4 regions of the Chishuiella sp. genome follow, and region 1 is predicted to be linked to each of the others. Evidence: riboswitches for the same ligand, from Rfam matches in the RefSeq annotation. Region 1 holds a riboswitch; each other region holds the start of a gene.
The links. Region 1 has a riboswitch for S-adenosylmethionine ahead of RT575_RS10325 (TonB-dependent receptor). Riboswitches for the same ligand answer to the same signal wherever they lie in the genome.
Positions count from the first base shown of each region.

Region 1 (4,222 bases):
AGATTCGGATAGACCAAAACGTGTGATAACGTCTATGTCTTTAAATAAAAAGTGTTTTGTACTTAATGATGAAATCGAAGTAACATTAAATATTAATAATCCTAATAGTTTTACTTTGTCTAATATTTTCTTAAACTTAGAATATGATAGCGAAGTGTTTACTTTAGTGAATAATAGTATTACAACTTCTAGCGGTCTAAATATTGGTACTAATACTGGAGATGATGGAAGTCTAGAATATGAGGATATTACTCTTCCTGCTGGAATAAGCACTATAACATTTAAAGTAAAAGCATCTAATGATATATCTAATTATGAAATTAATCCTGATACATTAAACCCTGTTGAATCAACTTTTAGTTATGATCTAACAAGTGAATCAGAAGATATTTGTTTAGGTTCATCTACAATTAATGCTAATGGTGAAACTGATTTAGATTATTGCTCATATTGTACTAAATCTCCAACCGGCGGCACGACAATTGATTCTAATACAGGTATTTCTACATTAAAAAGTCAATTTAGTAATTGGCCAGAAAATGTTCCAAATGGATTCTTAGTTCTCGAATCTGGTAAAAAAGGCATGGTCTTAACAAGAACAACCCCTACAGCTATTGGAGCAAATAATTGGGTAAAAGGAATGATTATATTTGATATTAGTGATGATAAAAAATGTATCAGTATATACAATGGTAGTACATGGAATTGTATTCAAAAATCTTGTAATGAATAAAATTTTAAACATGAAAAAATTTATTATATTATGTCTTATTTTGAGCACAAACTTACTTTATGCTCAAGTATCAATAGGTAAAAATCAAGTTGATGGAGCTGGAATACTTGATTTTGGAAATGAAAAAAAAGGAATTATTTTACCTATAGCAGATATAGAAACTACAACTAACTATACAAATGGGACTCTTTTAATTGATAAAAATGATTTAAAAGTAAAAGTTTTCCAAAACAACGAATGGTTAGAACTTAGTGATGAAGGAAGTTTTGATGCGCAAAAAGATGAAAACAATAATGATATAAGTACCTCAGCAAATATTAATACAACTGAGGAAATTGGTAAAGGTGTAATTATAGGTGCTGAAAGTAGTGAAGCAGAAGGTGTTTTAATACTAGAATCTACTGATAAAGCTTTAATACTTCCAAAAGTATTTAGACCTCATGAAAATATCTTGTCACCTGTAGCTGGTACTATTTGCTATGATACAGAAAGTGACTCATTTGCTGTATTCGATGGTAAAGTTTGGAATTATTGGAAATAAATAATAACATAAAAAAGCTACATTCAGTATATGAATTGTAGCTTTTTTTAAAAATAATAGACCTAGTTTAATCAACTAGGTCTATTATTTTTTAAAGCATATTCTGCTCTTTTAATGGCTTCTTTTTCTTTCCAATCCATGTATTTACCTTTAAAATTTTTCTTCATAAAATTATCAAAGTTTCTTTGTACCACAAGGTTCCATAAAGAATGTGTTTTTACAGCCCAAGATTTATCCCATGCTCTTAAAGAAATTGAAAAGCTTCCATCAAGGTATTTCATCCAATGCCACCAACCTGTTGGCATAAATAATGTATCACCATGCTCTAAAAAACATTCAATACCTTCTACTCCATCTAAAGCAGGAAATTTATCAAAATCGGGATGTTCAATACTATAATCCTCTAAAGAATAAGTTGCATATGGCAATTTATAAAGTCTTTCCTTCCATTTATATTCAAAAAGCAAAACATGTTTTCTTCCATTAAAATGTGTATGAAAAATATGTGGCATATCTATATCAAAATGAAGAAATGTCTCAGAACCCTCTCCTCCAAAAAACAAACTAGGATATTTATCTAAAAAACCTCCCATAAGTTCCTTAGGAAAAACATAATCATCTAACAACTTCGGAGCATGTTTTATTGGGTCAAAGAAAAAAATTCTCAAATCTGTTGGTTCATTTTCTATAAGATCTATATAATCTGAAAATTTCATTTCTGTAACTGGAGCATTAATAGGTGCTGCTGGATCAGCTTTAGAACTATCATATAAAGGAAGTGTTATATCTCCAACAGCTTCTTTCATATAATCAAAAGTCCATTTTTTATAAGCGGGCCAATTCTTCGACATGTTCTTTATAACTACAGGCTGACGTGTTTTTAAATATTTTTCTGTAAATTCTTCCTTAGTTATGTTATCAACAACATCAATAGGTTTTAATTTTAGTCCCATTTATTATCTATTTATATGAATAAAAATATTAAATTTTATTCATTATTACCCTATAAAATTATAGTTGTTTCATTATTGTTTTAAAATAGAAGTATCAAACTATTAATCAATTCTATTTTTGTTAAATACTTAAACTCTACAAAAATAATAGAGATTTATTTTTTCTTTTCATTTTATTAACATTATCTTTGCTGTCCTTATCAAGAAAGGTGGAGGGATTGGCCCTTTGAAACCTTAGCAACCAATAAATTATGATAAAAAGGTGCTAAATCCAACCCAAATAAAAGGGAAAGATGAGAACAAAAGAATTTAACTTTTATTCTACTTTTTTATGTTGGTTTCTTGATATTTTTTATTAAAATAAACATGAAAAAAAACAAATTTTTACTTACAACTCTAGCTATACTAGGCACATCTTTTGCTCTTGCCCAAGACGTTAAAGAAGACGAAACAAATTTGAACGAAGTTGTTCTAATTGGTGGCCGTACTTCTGAAAGAACTGTAGTAAATTCTCCTGTGCCTGTCGATGTAATAGATGTAGAAAAATTAAAAACATCATCACCTCAGTTATCTGTAAATGATATTTTGAATTATGTTATTCCATCTTTCAATTCAGTTCGCCAATCAGCTTCAGATGGTACAGAACATATAGATCCTGTAACATTAAGAGGAATGGGGCCAGATCAAGTTTTAGTTCTTATTAATGGAAAAAGAAGACATTCAACTTCATTAGTAAACTATCAAAATACTGTAGGAAATGGTTCTGTAGGTACCGATTTAGGAGCTATCCCTGTTTCTGCTATTGAGAAAATAGAAGTACTTCGTGATGGTGCAGCGGCACAATATGGTTCTGATGCTATAGCTGGTGTGGTAAATATTGTTTTAAAATCTAAACCAGGAGGTGATGCATCCTTTACGTATGGACAAACATCTAGAAATGATGGACAAACTTATAATTTTAATGGTAGCTATGGGACTAAATTAGGTAAAGAAGGTTCTATTGTATTCTCAGCTGTAATTAGTGATCGTAAAAAAACAAATCGTTCTAAAAATAATAATTTAGATATATATGGTGATAATTTTGCATACGATTTTGCTGATGATCCTACTGCTGCAAGAGCTGCAGATGATGCAATTTTATCAGAAAGAGGATTAACTAGAAATGATTTCAGATTCCAAATTGGTGATGCGGCAATAAAAAATCAACAATTTTTTGTTAATGCAGAAACTAAATTAACAGACAAATTAGAATTTTATACATTTGGTGGAGTAAGCTTACGCCAAGGTCAAGGTTTTGGTTTTCGTCGTTTACCAAGTGATCTAAATGCAGAGTCTCTAAAAGTTTATCCAAATGGTTTTCAAGCAACAATAAAATCAAATATCAACGATTATTCTAACTCAACAGGATTACGTTATTCTTTTAATGGTTGGAAAGTTGATTTGAGTAACACATTAGGTGTAAATTCTTTTAAATATGACGTTATTAATTCTATCAATCAATCTTTAGGAACAGATTCACCTACTAATTTTTATGCAGGAAAACATCAGTTTTTACAAGATGTTGTGAATTTAGATTTTTCTAAAAAAATCAATCATTTTTTTAATTTAGCCTTTGGAGGAGAATACCGCTACGAACAATATCAAATTGGAGCTGGTGACGAGGCTTCATACGTAGGTTCTGGTTCGGAAACTTTTGGTGGTTTCAGACCTTCAAGTGTTATAAAAGCAGATAGACAATCTGTTGCTGCCTATGCAGATGGAGAATTTAAATTCGGAAATTTTTCTGCTGATATTGCTGGACGTTTCGAAAACTATTCTGATGTAGGAAATACCGTTAATGGAAAATTAGCATTACGCTACGAATATGCCAAAGGTTTTTCTGTTCGAGGAGCAATTTCTACAGGATTTAGAGCACCATCTTTACAACAAAAATATTTTAGTAATGCTTACACAGATTTCTATTTAGATGATGGAGTTCAAAAACTTGGTACAAAA
Region 1 covers NZ_DAMCLZ010000009.1:25,624-29,845, forward strand. Annotated here, with positions in the region: gene RT575_RS10310 (hypothetical protein) at 1-733, shown strand, start outside; gene RT575_RS10315 (hypothetical protein) at 744-1,274, shown strand; gene RT575_RS10320 (cupin-like domain-containing protein) at 1,346-2,227, opposite strand; SAM riboswitch class I at 2,422-2,527, shown strand; gene RT575_RS10325 (TonB-dependent receptor) at 2,594-4,222, shown strand, end outside.

Region 2 (4,222 bases), on a different contig from region 1:
TACTTCATTAACCAAGATATAATAAGATCGTTTTACAATTTCTATTCTACGTTCGTAGTTGTCAGCTTGTCCTTTTTCATCAAAAGCCATAATAATAGCAGCTGCACCATAACGTTTTATTTTTTTTGCATGTTCTATGAAAAGTTGTTCTCCTTCTTTCAGAGAAATAGAATTCACAATTGCTTTTCCTTGAACATTTTTTAAACCAGCTTCTATAATTTCCCATTTAGAAGAATCTATCATAATAGGAACTCTAGAAATATCTGGTTCAGAGGCAACTAATCGTAAATATTTAACCATAGAAGCAACACCATCAATCATTCCCTCATCCATGTTGATATCAATGACTTGTGCACCACCTTCAACCTGGTCGCGAGCAACTTGAAGTGCTTCTTCAAATTTTTCTTCTTTTATTAATCGTAAAAAACGTTTAGAACCTGTTACGTTTGTACGCTCTCCAACATTTACAAAATTGGAATTTTCTCGAATAATTAGTGGTTCTAATCCAGAAAGTTGAATTTTTATACCTGACATCGTTCATCTATTTTTCTTGGTTCATATTGTTTTGCTAAATCAGCCATCAGTTTTATATGATTAGGAGTTGAACCACAACAACCTCCAATTATATTCACTAATTTTTTGTCTAAAAAAGGACGTATATTATCTAGCATCATTTCTGCTGTCTCATCATATCCACCAAATGCATTTGGTAATCCTGCATTTGGATAGGCGCTTACATAGAAAGGAGCTTTTTCTGCAAGAACTTCTAAATAAGGAATTAAATCTGATGCTCCTAAAGCACAATTTAGTCCAATAGAAAGTAAATCGATATGTTCTAATGAAATAAGAAATGCTTCTGTTGTTTGTCCAGATAATGTACGACCAGATTTATCTGTTATTGTTCCAGAAGCCATTAATGGTACATTTATTCCTGTTTCATCAATAGCATCTTGTATTCCAAAAAATGCAGCTTTGGCATTTAAAGTATCAAAAATAGTTTCTACAAGTAAGGCGTCAGCACCAGCTTCTAGCATTGTTTTAGCTTGTCGATAATAAACATTGGCTAATGTATCAAAGTCTATATCTCTATAACTAGGATCGTTAACTTGTGGAGATATAGATGCAGTTTTATTCGTAGGACCTAGTGAGCCAACAACAAAACGAGGTTTATCAGGTGTAGAATATTCTATACAAGCTTCTTTTGCTAAACGTACTGCTTCATAGTTTAATTCATCAACTAAATCAACCATGTCATAATCAACCATAGAAATTATATTAGCATTGAATGTGTTAGTTTCTAACAAATCAGCACCAGCTTCTAAATATTCTCTATGAATGTCTTTTATTATTTTTGGTTGTGTAAGAACCAATAAATCATTATTTCCTTTTAGCGAAGTATGAAAATCCTTAAATCTTTCTCCTCTGTAATCTTCTTCTTGTAAATTGTGCTTTTGTATCATAGTTCCCATAGCACCATCAAGAATAACAATTCGTTCTTTTAATATATCGTTTAATGTCATTTTGTATAAAAATTTGACTGTATAACGAAAGTGGAAGTTGTTCTCATATTTCTTCATATTTCTCTTTTTAAAAAAGAGTAGGATGTAGCACCCAACTTACTTTGGGTTGCTAAGATTTCATAGGGCCTATTCCCTCAATCTTTCGTCATAAAGCGTTATGCAAAATTATTTATTCTATTTATAATAAAAAAATGATAATCAGTGAAATGAAGAATTATTTATAAGACAAAAAACTAAGTTAATAATACATCTTAATTCAATTGATTTTTAATTTATAATTTGTCTCAGTTTAGAATTTTATTCTAAATATCGATTGTTTTTTAGAAAAAGTATTTTTAATTAATTTTATTTAAATTTTTATAGTTGTTATTGCCTTAATTTTAAAAGGTATAAAATTATTTTAGAATGGTTTTACCATTGAATATATTGATAAGAGAATCTAAATTCTCCATTTCTAAAAGATTCATGAGGAATTGTTTTGTTTACAGCAATCCAGATCTATCAGTAGCTATTACAAAATAATTTGTACTCATGGTTATAGTTTGATATGACCCATTTGCAGTTGTAGAATATCTTACACCAAGTTCCTCTTTGTTATTGTGTGGTTTAAATGCTAAGTATCCTTTTAGGTCTGTGTCTAAAGCTCTTGAAGCTAGTGTGTTTACAGGCAACTCAGCTCTTGCTGAAATAGTCCAGAATTCACACCAATAAGGTCCAGGAGGTATACCATATTTTTTTGCAATATCAGGTTTGAAAACAAAAGAATAATAACCTTTTTTATTAGCAGGATTTTTAGTGATAGTTCTTGTGCCCAAGGTTTGAAAAATTGGTCTATTATCCCAAGGGCTAGTATTAATTTCAAGAGGCTTTAATCTGATATTTTCATTAGTAGTTATAAAATTTTGGTTTAAGTCATTTAGAATTTTAGAATTTTCTTCAGATTCTTTTAACAATTTTTCATATGATAGAACACTAGAATCGGTGTCATCATCACTACTACAACTAAAAGTAAAAGAACAGATAGAAGCACAAGATAGTAATAATATAATTTTTTTCATTTGGTAGTATTTTGTTTAAGATAAGTATTTTTAATTAAAAATTTAAACAAAATTGTATTTTCTTGTAAAATATTATAAAACAATAACTTATAATAACTTAGTTATGAAGATGAAAATTTTTTAGCTTTTTTGGATATTGATCTATAAATAAAGGTCATTTACCTATAATACCTAAAATTGATGTGTTAGATTTTGATGAATTAGAGGATTCTTTACTGTTGAAATTAACTTTACTTTCTAAAAAAATATTAATTCAATTGAAAAAAGAATATAATTTAGATGGATATACAATTATGCAAAATGGAGGAGATTTTAATGATATAGGGCATTTACATGTTCACTTATTTCCTAGATATCATAATGATGGTTTTGATTGGGTTTATAGAAAAGAATAAAAAAAAAGTTTTATTTTCGATTACATTTCAAAAATCCAAATAGCTTCCTATGAAGAAATTTTTTAAAAAGACAATTATTTATTTCCTACTTCTACTATTAGTGGTTGTTCTTTTTAGTTTTTATGCTAATTATAAAATAGAGAAATCGACAAAAGATTTTGTTACATATAATGTAAATGAATTGCCAGAAACAAAAGTTGCTTTGGTTCTAGGTACAGCACCTAATTTGGTTAATGGTTACCAAAATTATTATTTTACTTATAGAATTATTGCTGCCGATGAGCTATACAAATCAGGTAAAGTGACTCATTTTATTTTAAGTGGAGATCATGGACGAAAAGATTATAATGAGCCAGAAACAATGAAAAAAGCATTAATAGAAAAAGGTATTCCAGAGAATGTTATTTATTTAGATTATGCTGGTTTTAGAACGTTAGATTCAATGATTCGCGCAAAAGAAATATTTGGACAATCAAAATTTATAGTTGTTTCTCAGAAATTTCATAATCAACGAGCTATATTTATTGGTAAACAAAATGGGATTGATGCTTATGGGTATAATGCTAAAGATGTTAATAAACAAGCAGGATTAAAAACAAATGTAAGAGAGTTTTTCGCTAGAACAAAAGTTTTTATTGATAATTGGTTTGGTATACAGCCAAAATTTTTAGGAAAGAAGATAAAAATTAATTGAATATGTAATAAAAAAAGAACTTCATTTGAAGTTCTTTTTTTATTATTATAATGTTTTAATCATTTCGTATTGATTATCATACATAGATAATCCAAGAGATTTGATGAAATTGTTCGTAGTCAATTCATTTTCATCAATATTTATCATTTTGATTTCTTTATTTTTTAAATCACTAAATAGAATAGAAGCTAAGTATCTATTTCTATATTCATGATGAACACCAAATTCATAAATACGAGTATTCTTTTTATTAATGATTTTGTAAGCAACTAAATTATTACCTTCAAAAATACCTGTAATTAAACAATCATCAATGATATTTTTAATACTTTGGATATCATTTTTCCATGTAGGTTTTATATCCCAAAAGTTTTCTGTAATTAAATTTAAATCTGAAAAAGTCTTAATTTCATGTAATGGGTTTACAACTAAAATTGGAATACCTTTGTAACTATTAAGAGTTCTAGTTTTTACAAAACCACATGTTTCATATGCTTTTATTGCAAAATCATTTTTAGTGTTCACATCTAAATAAATACTTTTTACATTTATAGC
Region 2 covers NZ_DAMCLZ010000001.1:389,864-394,085, forward strand. Annotated here, with positions in the region: gene metH (methionine synthase) at 1-534, opposite strand, end outside; gene RT575_RS01690 (homocysteine S-methyltransferase family protein) at 522-1,520, opposite strand; SAM riboswitch class I at 1,571-1,674, opposite strand; gene RT575_RS01695 (hypothetical protein) at 2,003-2,578, opposite strand; gene RT575_RS01700 (HIT domain-containing protein) at 2,722-2,973, shown strand; gene RT575_RS01705 (ElyC/SanA/YdcF family protein) at 3,023-3,667, shown strand; gene RT575_RS01710 (GNAT family N-acetyltransferase) at 3,713-4,222, opposite strand, start outside.
Region 2: linked by a shared signal. The riboswitch ahead of RT575_RS01690 (homocysteine S-methyltransferase family protein) and the one ahead of RT575_RS10325 (TonB-dependent receptor) in region 1 are both predicted to bind S-adenosylmethionine.

Region 3 (4,222 bases), on a different contig from region 1:
TGATACATGATTGTATTCACGAACGGCAGTTCTTACATAAGGCCAAACATCACGAACACGTTTTCTTAGCCATAAATAATATTTTTTTTCTAAATCTGTTTTTAATTTTACTGTATAAAAATTAGATTCATTTAAATGTATAGTATCTTCAGGGTTAAATGTAAAATCATCTAAACTTGTAGAATCATTTTTTATTTGTTGAGTAGAGTTTTTTCCTCCAAGATCTAATCCAAATATTTGAGCATTTGAATTTGGAGAAAAATAAAAAATAAATAATATGATGATACAAAAATTGTAATATTTCATGTGTTCAAATTTGTTGAGAACTGTCCCTAAAATTAGTACATTTGTTATAAAATATAAGAAAAATGACTAAAAATAATTTATTTGATAATCAATCTTTAGATTTTTTAAAGGAATATTTAAATACAGCTTCACCAACAGGATTTGAAAGTGCTGGACAAAAAGTATGGATAGATTATATTAAGCCTTATGTAGATGAAGTAAAAACAGATAATTATGGTTCTGCATATGGAGTAATTAATCCAGAAGCTAAATATAAAGTTGTTATTGAGGCACATGCAGATGAAATTTCATGGTTTGTAAATTATATTTCAGATGATGGTTTAATTTATGTTATTAGAAATGGAGGTTCTGATCATATGATAGCTCCATCTAAAATAGTTAGTATTCATACTAAAAAAGGAATTGTAAAAGGTGTTTTTGGATGGCCTGCAATTCATTTACGTCAAGGAGCAAAAGAGGAAGCTCCAACGCCAGATAAAATTTGGATAGATACAGGATGTACAACAAAAGAAGAGGTTTTAGAATTGGGAATTCATGTAGGTTGTGTTATAACATATCCAGATGAATTTTTTACACTAAATGATCGTTATTTCGTTTGTCGAGCAATAGACAATAGAATGGGAGGTTTTATGATTGCTGAAGTTGCTCGTAAAATTGCTGAGAATAAAGATAAATTGGATTTTGGATTATATATTGTTAATGCTGTACAAGAAGAGGTAGGTTTACGTGGAGCAGAAATGATTACGCAAACAATAAAACCAAATGTAGCTATTGTTACAGATGTTACACATGATACCACAACTCCTATGATTACAAAGTCAAAAGAAGGAGAACAAAAATGTGGAGATGGCCCTGTTATTTATTATGCTCCAGCTGTACAGAATAATTTAAGAGAATTAATTATTGATTCGGCAGAAAAAAATAATATACCTTTTCAAAGAGCGGCTAGTTCTCGTGTAACAGGAACGGATACAGATGCTTTTGCTTACAGTAATGGAGGTGTGCCTTCAGCACTTATTTCTTTACCACTTAGATATATGCATACAACTGTAGAGATGGTTCATCAGGCAGATGTAAAAAATGTAATTGAATTGATTTACGAATCAGTTAAAACAATAAAAAATAATCACGATTTCAAATATCATTCAATCTAATTAATAGTATGATATAAGAAAAAAAGCAATTTATAACCAAGTTATAAATTGCTTTTATTTTTATGCTAAAATAAGTTCTTTAATCACGGAATTATCTTTATGAATAGATATTCTTTTATAACCTTTATAGTAATTATCCTTATCAATTACTATTATAGAACTTTTTAAAGTAATTCTTTTTAAAACATTCTGATTAGGAAATTGTTGAAACTTATTTTTGAATGTAATAAATACGTCATTTTCATTTAATTCTTGAATTTTATCTTCAGAGATAATTTCAATAAAATCATCTGCTAAAAAAAGTTGATCGAATATGTAGTCAAAGGTTTTTAATCTTTTTCCTTTTAATTCTTCACTTGTCATTAAAAAGTTTTTTAATCTTCTAACAATTGGATAAAAATTACCAACTAATGGAGGTTTGGGAATATTTTTTTCAAATAAGCAATCATCTATTAAATGAAGAGAATTTTTAATATCTAATTCATTTAACTGAAAGTTGTAAAGATGTCTGTATTCTAAATTTCTATTTTTAAACTCTTTTAAAAGAATCTCTTTTAAATCTTTGTTCGTAATAGGTAATTGGTAATTAATGAAATGAACTAGTTTTTCATTTGTAATTGATGTTAAATTTAATTCTGAAATGTTTTGTGACATACAATAAATATTTATTTTTATTAAACAATTATTGTATTTCGATGAATAAAGGAGAAACGTTTTATTTGGATTGATTCCCGTATTATTTTACCACCGTGGAGACTACTCTCGGTTGGTACCGCTTTTCGGTTCGAAATACATAGCAAATATACAATAAAAAGAATATTTACAGAAAATTTTACAAATTATTATCATTTTTTTTAGAAAAAGTAGATTTATTTTTTATAAATTTGGGGTATAAGCAATTAAAAAATGAAAAAAATGTATTTTAATATTTCAATTCGTCAACAGGTTTGTAAGTTCAGGCTAGGGAATGTTATACATTAATATAATAAATTATTTTTATTTTTTAATTGGTAAAGTTCCCTATCGAAGAAATCGATAGGGATTTTTTTTATAAACAATTTTAAATATTACCATCAACCAAAAATTACATAATTATGCAAAATTTACAACAGTTACAAGTGCCTGTATGGCCATTAGAGGATAACACAATTTTAAGTAAAGTATCAGTTACTTACCAAGTATTTGGTTTACCATTAGGAACAGCTCCAGTTGTATTAATTAATCATTCATTACAAGGAGATTCTGATAGCGCTTATCATTGGGATGGAGTTATGGGAAAAAATAAAGCAATTGATCTTAATGAATATACTGTTATTACTATAGATATACCTGGTAATGAAGTTTCAAAGTCAATAAACTATGATTATTTGCCTTTTGATCGTATTACTGCAAGAGATGTAGCTGTTTTATTTTGGTTGACTTTATTTGAATTAGAAATTAATGAAGTTTTTGCTATAATAGGAGCTGATTTAGGAGGTGGAATAGCATGGGAAATGGCTTGTTTATTTCCAAATAAAGTATTAAATATAATTCCTATAGCATCAAGCCCTAAAACTCAAGATTGGGTGATTGAAGAACCTAAAGCTAAGAATGATTATTTAAAATCAATATTTTATTCAATTGATATTTCTAGACATAGAACAGATATTTTAGAGATAACACAATATATAAAATCTAAAATACACGTTATTTATGTAAAAGAAGAACACATATTTAATAGAGCAAAGCTTAGAAAGTTTTACACTCAACTAAATAACTATAAAAATACAGTGAAATTTTATGAGATTGAGCAGATTAAGAATAATGAATTAGTTAAAGAACATATTGATGAAGTTGAAAAAATTGTAGATCAAATTTTGGAGGCTGAATATATAAATAATGTAGCATAAAAAAATAAGCTTCCTAACTAGGAAGCTTATTTTTTTCTATAGAACATCTTTTAATTTTACAACTGCATTTAATTGATCATTTTCTGATAAATTAAAAATTTTACCAAGTTTTTGAGATGCCTGTACAAATGCAATAAATGTACATAATTCGGATATTTCTTTATCCGTAAAATATTCTTTTAAAATGTCGAAATGTTTATCAGATATAGAAAAATGGTCTTTACAAAATAATTCTGCAAAAGCACAAGCTATAGATACTTTTATATTATTAGGATTATAATTCGGTCTACCTCCTTTAACCATACAATATTCACATTTATTTTCAAAAGCTAATGTTCTGCGAATTTGTTCTAATAAATTTTGATTTAATGAAGTTTTGTGCCATAAAGATTCATCTAAATTATTCCAACTTTCTAGAATAAACTTATTATGTCCAATTTGTTTTTCAAATGGAGTAAATCCATTTTCTGAAGGTTTTAGTCTTTTCATATTATATATTTTTTCAAATTTCTAAGAAAAAAAAATATATCTAAAGTTGATTTAATATAAAACAAGTGTATTTTTAATGATTATAACTGTATTTAAAACAAGAAACAATGAAAATAATTTTGGATCACTACGATTATAAAATTCTTAAAATTTTAAATGATAATTCGAGATTAAGTTATGCAGAAATTGGTAGGTTAATTGGTTTGTCGCAATCAGCTACAAAAGAACGAATAACGAAGTTAGTTGATGATGAAGTAATCAAAAAATTTAGTGTAGATATAGATTTTCAAAAAATAGGTTATAGCTTAAAAGTGATTATTTTTTTAAAATTTAAGAATGATGAATTTAAATTATTTATAAATGACTTGTATAAGTTTCCTGAGA
Region 3 covers NZ_DAMCLZ010000013.1:43,847-48,068, reverse strand. Annotated here, with positions in the region: gene RT575_RS12670 (DUF4294 domain-containing protein) at 1-306, opposite strand, end outside; gene RT575_RS12665 (M42 family metallopeptidase) at 369-1,460, shown strand; gene RT575_RS12660 (hypothetical protein) at 1,521-2,114, opposite strand; SAM-I-IV-variant riboswitch at 2,166-2,258, opposite strand; gene RT575_RS12655 (alpha/beta fold hydrolase) at 2,555-3,349, shown strand; gene RT575_RS12650 (carboxymuconolactone decarboxylase family protein) at 3,386-3,838, opposite strand; gene RT575_RS12645 (Lrp/AsnC family transcriptional regulator) at 3,946-4,222, shown strand, end outside.
Region 3: linked by a shared signal. The riboswitch ahead of RT575_RS12660 (hypothetical protein) and the one ahead of RT575_RS10325 (TonB-dependent receptor) in region 1 are both predicted to bind S-adenosylmethionine.

Region 4 (4,222 bases), on a different contig from region 1:
GTAAAGGGAATTCATATGTGTATACATCATATCAAACCCAAAAGTGTAATTTATTTTTTCTGTATTCCAATATAAGTTATCAGTAATTTGAAAAACATGATTATAAAAATTTTCGGGAGAATAACGTTGTCCACCAATTTGTATGTTTGTAAATACATCCTTTCCGTTAACATTAGATTGTACTCGTTCTACAATTGCACGAGGAATATTTGATTTAGGTAATTGGCTATTAGGTGTAGATTCTTCTGAAGTGTACAAATGTTGAACTTTTAATTCATTTGTTAATTTAGAAGATAGTTTAGATCGTAAACTTGCCATTAAGCTATTATCAACAGAGTTTACATCACCATAAACTTCATATAAATTTATAGAAGTATTATCACCTAATCCAAGATTATTTCTATCATTTACGTAATTATTGCGAATTGTTAATAAATTACGATCATTAATTTGCCAATCTAATCTCAAAAATAATGCATCAGTTCCTCTTTTACGATCAAATTGGCCAAACTGTGGCGAATTAGCAACACCGTATTTTCTTCTTGAAATATCAACGAAACGATCAAGAGAAGATTGACTTAAATTATATCTTGCTTCATCTTGTTCATTTCTAAGGTCAGCTATAATTAATGGTGAAGAATGTGCTTGATGATCCCATGCAAAGAAATAATGAAGTTTATCTTTGATAATTGGTCCTCCTAGTGTAAAACCATATTGATAAGTAGAAAATTTAGAATCTCTTTTATTTGCATTAATATCATAAGGACTAGATAACCAGTCAGTACGACCAAACATAAATGCACTTCCTGATAAAGTATTTGTTCCTGATTTAGTAACAGTATTTATAGTTCCTCCACCGCTTCGGCCATAAGTAACATCATAAGCGTTTGTTACAACAGCAAACTCACGAACGGATTCCATAGAAATAGAATATGGTCCACCGTTTCTATTTGTAGCCCCACCAGAAGTTGGATTTTTTGCAGTCATACCATCTATAGTAAAGTTTGTAGACGATGCTAATTGACCAGATAAATTACTTCCAGAGCTTAATGGTGATAGATCGATTAATGAAGTGAAATTTCTTCCATTAACAGGTAATCTCTCAATGTCTTTTGCTGTAACAGACGTAGAAGAGCCTATATTTTTTATTGTATTTTTTAATGAATTTGCTCTAACTTCTACACCTTCAATTTCTATTATTTCAGGGGAAGAATTTAGGTTAAAATCAATTTTTATATCATCACCAAGATTTAATTGATATCCATCTTTTATTTCTTCTCCATATTCGTTAGAGATAGCAGTAATGGTATAAGGTCCACCTAAAGGTAATTGTTTAAAATAGAACTCACCTTTTTCATTAGTAAATGTGGAAGTTGTAAAACCTGTGGATTCGTTTTTCACTTGTACAGTTACAGTATGTATTCCATTCCCATTTTCGTTGAAGACTTTTCCAGAAATAGAAGCTTGTGTTCCTTGTCCGTATACACAAATTGTGGTGGCGGTTAATGCAGCTAAAGTTGTAAATTGTTTTATCATCTAGTTAATGTTTATGTGTTTAATTTGGATGTAAAACTAATTTTTGGATATAAACTGAATGTTAAGGAAAAATAAACGTTAAGTTATCGTATTGTTAAAATAGTTAATAAATAGTTAAATCAAAATAAATCTTTCTAATAATTTATATTAGTGATTTTTCATGTTAAAATATGTTTTTTATTAAAACTTAATAAAACAGAATAAAATTATGTATATTAATAAAAAACAGAATAAAATTATGTTTTGTATTGTTTTTTAATTATTTATAGAAAAATATGAATAAATTTAGTCTTTTTTATTTGGATAATACATTTTAAATGTAGTAGATTTGTGCCAACGAAATAGTTTATAAAATTTACAATTTATCAAGAAAAGTGGAGGGAAATGGCCCGATGAAACTTTAGCAACCTGATTACACATCAAGGTGCTAAATCCATCCTTAATAGGGGAGATGAATAAAAACAAAATTCAATCAATCAATAATAATTTTATTAAAATTGGTTCATCTGTTTTTATTTAGACAGTTGGATCATTTTTTTTATCTACTTGTCTTGATATCAAAAACATTTTACAATTTAAAGATATGGCAAAGTTAAACATTGGTTTATTTGGTTTTGGAGTAGTCGGTGAAGGAATTTACAAGGTTTTAGAGGATAAACCTCAAATAAATGCTACAATAAAAAAAATAGTTATAAAAGATATAGATAAACCACGTAACGCACCAAAAGAATTATTTTCTACAAACGCAGATGATATATTAGATGATGAAGATATAAATCTTGTAGTAGAACTTATATCTGAAGCTGATGCGGCGTATTCTATTATAAAAAAATCCTTTAGTAAAGGAAAACATGTTGTTAGTGCAAATAAAAAAGTAATAGCAGATCATCATAGAGAATTATTAGAATTACAAGAAAAAAATAATGTTTCTTTTCTTTATGAAGCTGCGGTTTGCGGTTCTGTTCCTATTATTAGAAATCTAGAAGAATATTTTGATAATGATTTGTTAAATTATGTATCTGGAATTGTAAACGGAACAACTAATTATATTTTAACTAAAATGGTCAATGAGAATGAATCTTATCAAAATGCATTAAAATCAGCACAAGAAAATGGTTTTGCTGAAGCTGATCCAACTGCAGATGTAGAAGGTTTTGATGCTGCGAGTAAGATATCTATAATAACTCTACATGCTTTTGGTAAAAAAATAAATGTAGATGATGTTATAAGAAAAGGAATTACATCTTTACAGATTCAAGATTTGAAATATGCTAAAGAAAAAGGTTATACAATAAAGTTAATTGCTAAATCTCAAATAATTCCAGAAACTAACGAAATAAATTCGACGGTTTTACCAACGTTTATTCCTTTGGATAAAACAATTGCATTAGTTAACAACGAATATAATGGTGTTTTGATTGGAAGTTCTTTATCTGATGAACAATTTCTTTATGGAAAAGGAGCAGGGAGATTTCCGACAGCGTCTGCAGTATTAAGTGATATATCTGCACTTAAATATGATTATAAATATTCTATAAGAAAGTACGAGAATTCAGAAAAAGGAAAATTTAATCAATCAGGAATTGTGAAAATTTATCTTGGTTCTTCAATAAAATTAGATGATTATTTTGCTGTTTTTCAAGAAGTCGAAGAACGATATGAGAGTAAAGATTATAATCATATTATAGGTTTGATTGATATAAATAAATTAAAAGATAATAATTTTATTCATAATCCTAACCTTTCTATAATTGCTTTTGAATAAATTTCGTGAACTAATAGCAGTTAATTTATAAATTAATTGCTATTAGTTTTTTATTGATTTATCTAAGTATAAAATTAAAAGTTTTCTAAATAATGAATTCTTTAAATTATATTTGTCTAATGAATTCATTAGTTGAAGAAAACTATTTAAAAGCTCTATTTCATTTATCTAAAAATGGTAAAGGAGAAGTTAATGTTAAGGATTTAAGTAAGCATTTGGAAATAAAAATGCCTACTGTAAATAGTATGATGAAAAAATTAGCTGAAAAAGATTTGGTCATTTATGAGTCATATAAGCCCTTACGTTTATCTGAAAAAGGAATAATAAAAGCATCTTTGATTGTTAGAAAACATAGATTAACAGAAATGTTTTTAGTTGAAAAAATGGGATTTGGCTGGGAGCAGGTTCATGAAGTTGCAGAACAGATTGAACATATCCAAAGCCCTTTATTTTTTGATAAAATGGATGAGATTTTAAATTATCCTAAAGTTGATCCTCATGGTTCTCCAATTCCTGATAAAGAAGGAAATTTTGAAATTGTAAACTATAAAAAATTAGCTGAATTTAAAAAAGGTGATGAGGTAGAAATTTGTGCTGTAATTTATTCTTCAGAAGATTTTTTGAAATATTTAAATTCTAAAGATATTCAGTTAAATGATAAAATAAAGATTTTGGATTTGGAAGAGTTTGATGGAACAATGACAGTTGAATTCTCTCAAAAAGAGAATAAAATTGAAACTTTTAGTAATCATGTTACATTAAGACTTTTAGCAAAATAAAATATTTGAACATTAAAAAGCCAAGCATTTAGCTTGGCTTTTTAATATTATTCAGCTTTACCTTTTATTCTAAAGATTTTTCTAGAACTAACAGGATCATTAGAAGTGATAGTTACAGATTTATTAAAATCTCCTTTTACTC
Region 4 covers NZ_DAMCLZ010000001.1:70,173-74,394, forward strand. Annotated here, with positions in the region: gene RT575_RS00345 (carboxypeptidase regulatory-like domain-containing protein) at 1-1,536, opposite strand, end outside; SAM riboswitch class I at 1,896-1,994, shown strand; gene RT575_RS00350 (homoserine dehydrogenase) at 2,120-3,301, shown strand; gene RT575_RS00355 (metal-dependent transcriptional regulator) at 3,421-4,080, shown strand; gene RT575_RS00360 (DUF1573 domain-containing protein) at 4,128-4,222, opposite strand, start outside.
Region 4: linked by a shared signal. The riboswitch ahead of RT575_RS00350 (homoserine dehydrogenase) and the one ahead of RT575_RS10325 (TonB-dependent receptor) in region 1 are both predicted to bind S-adenosylmethionine.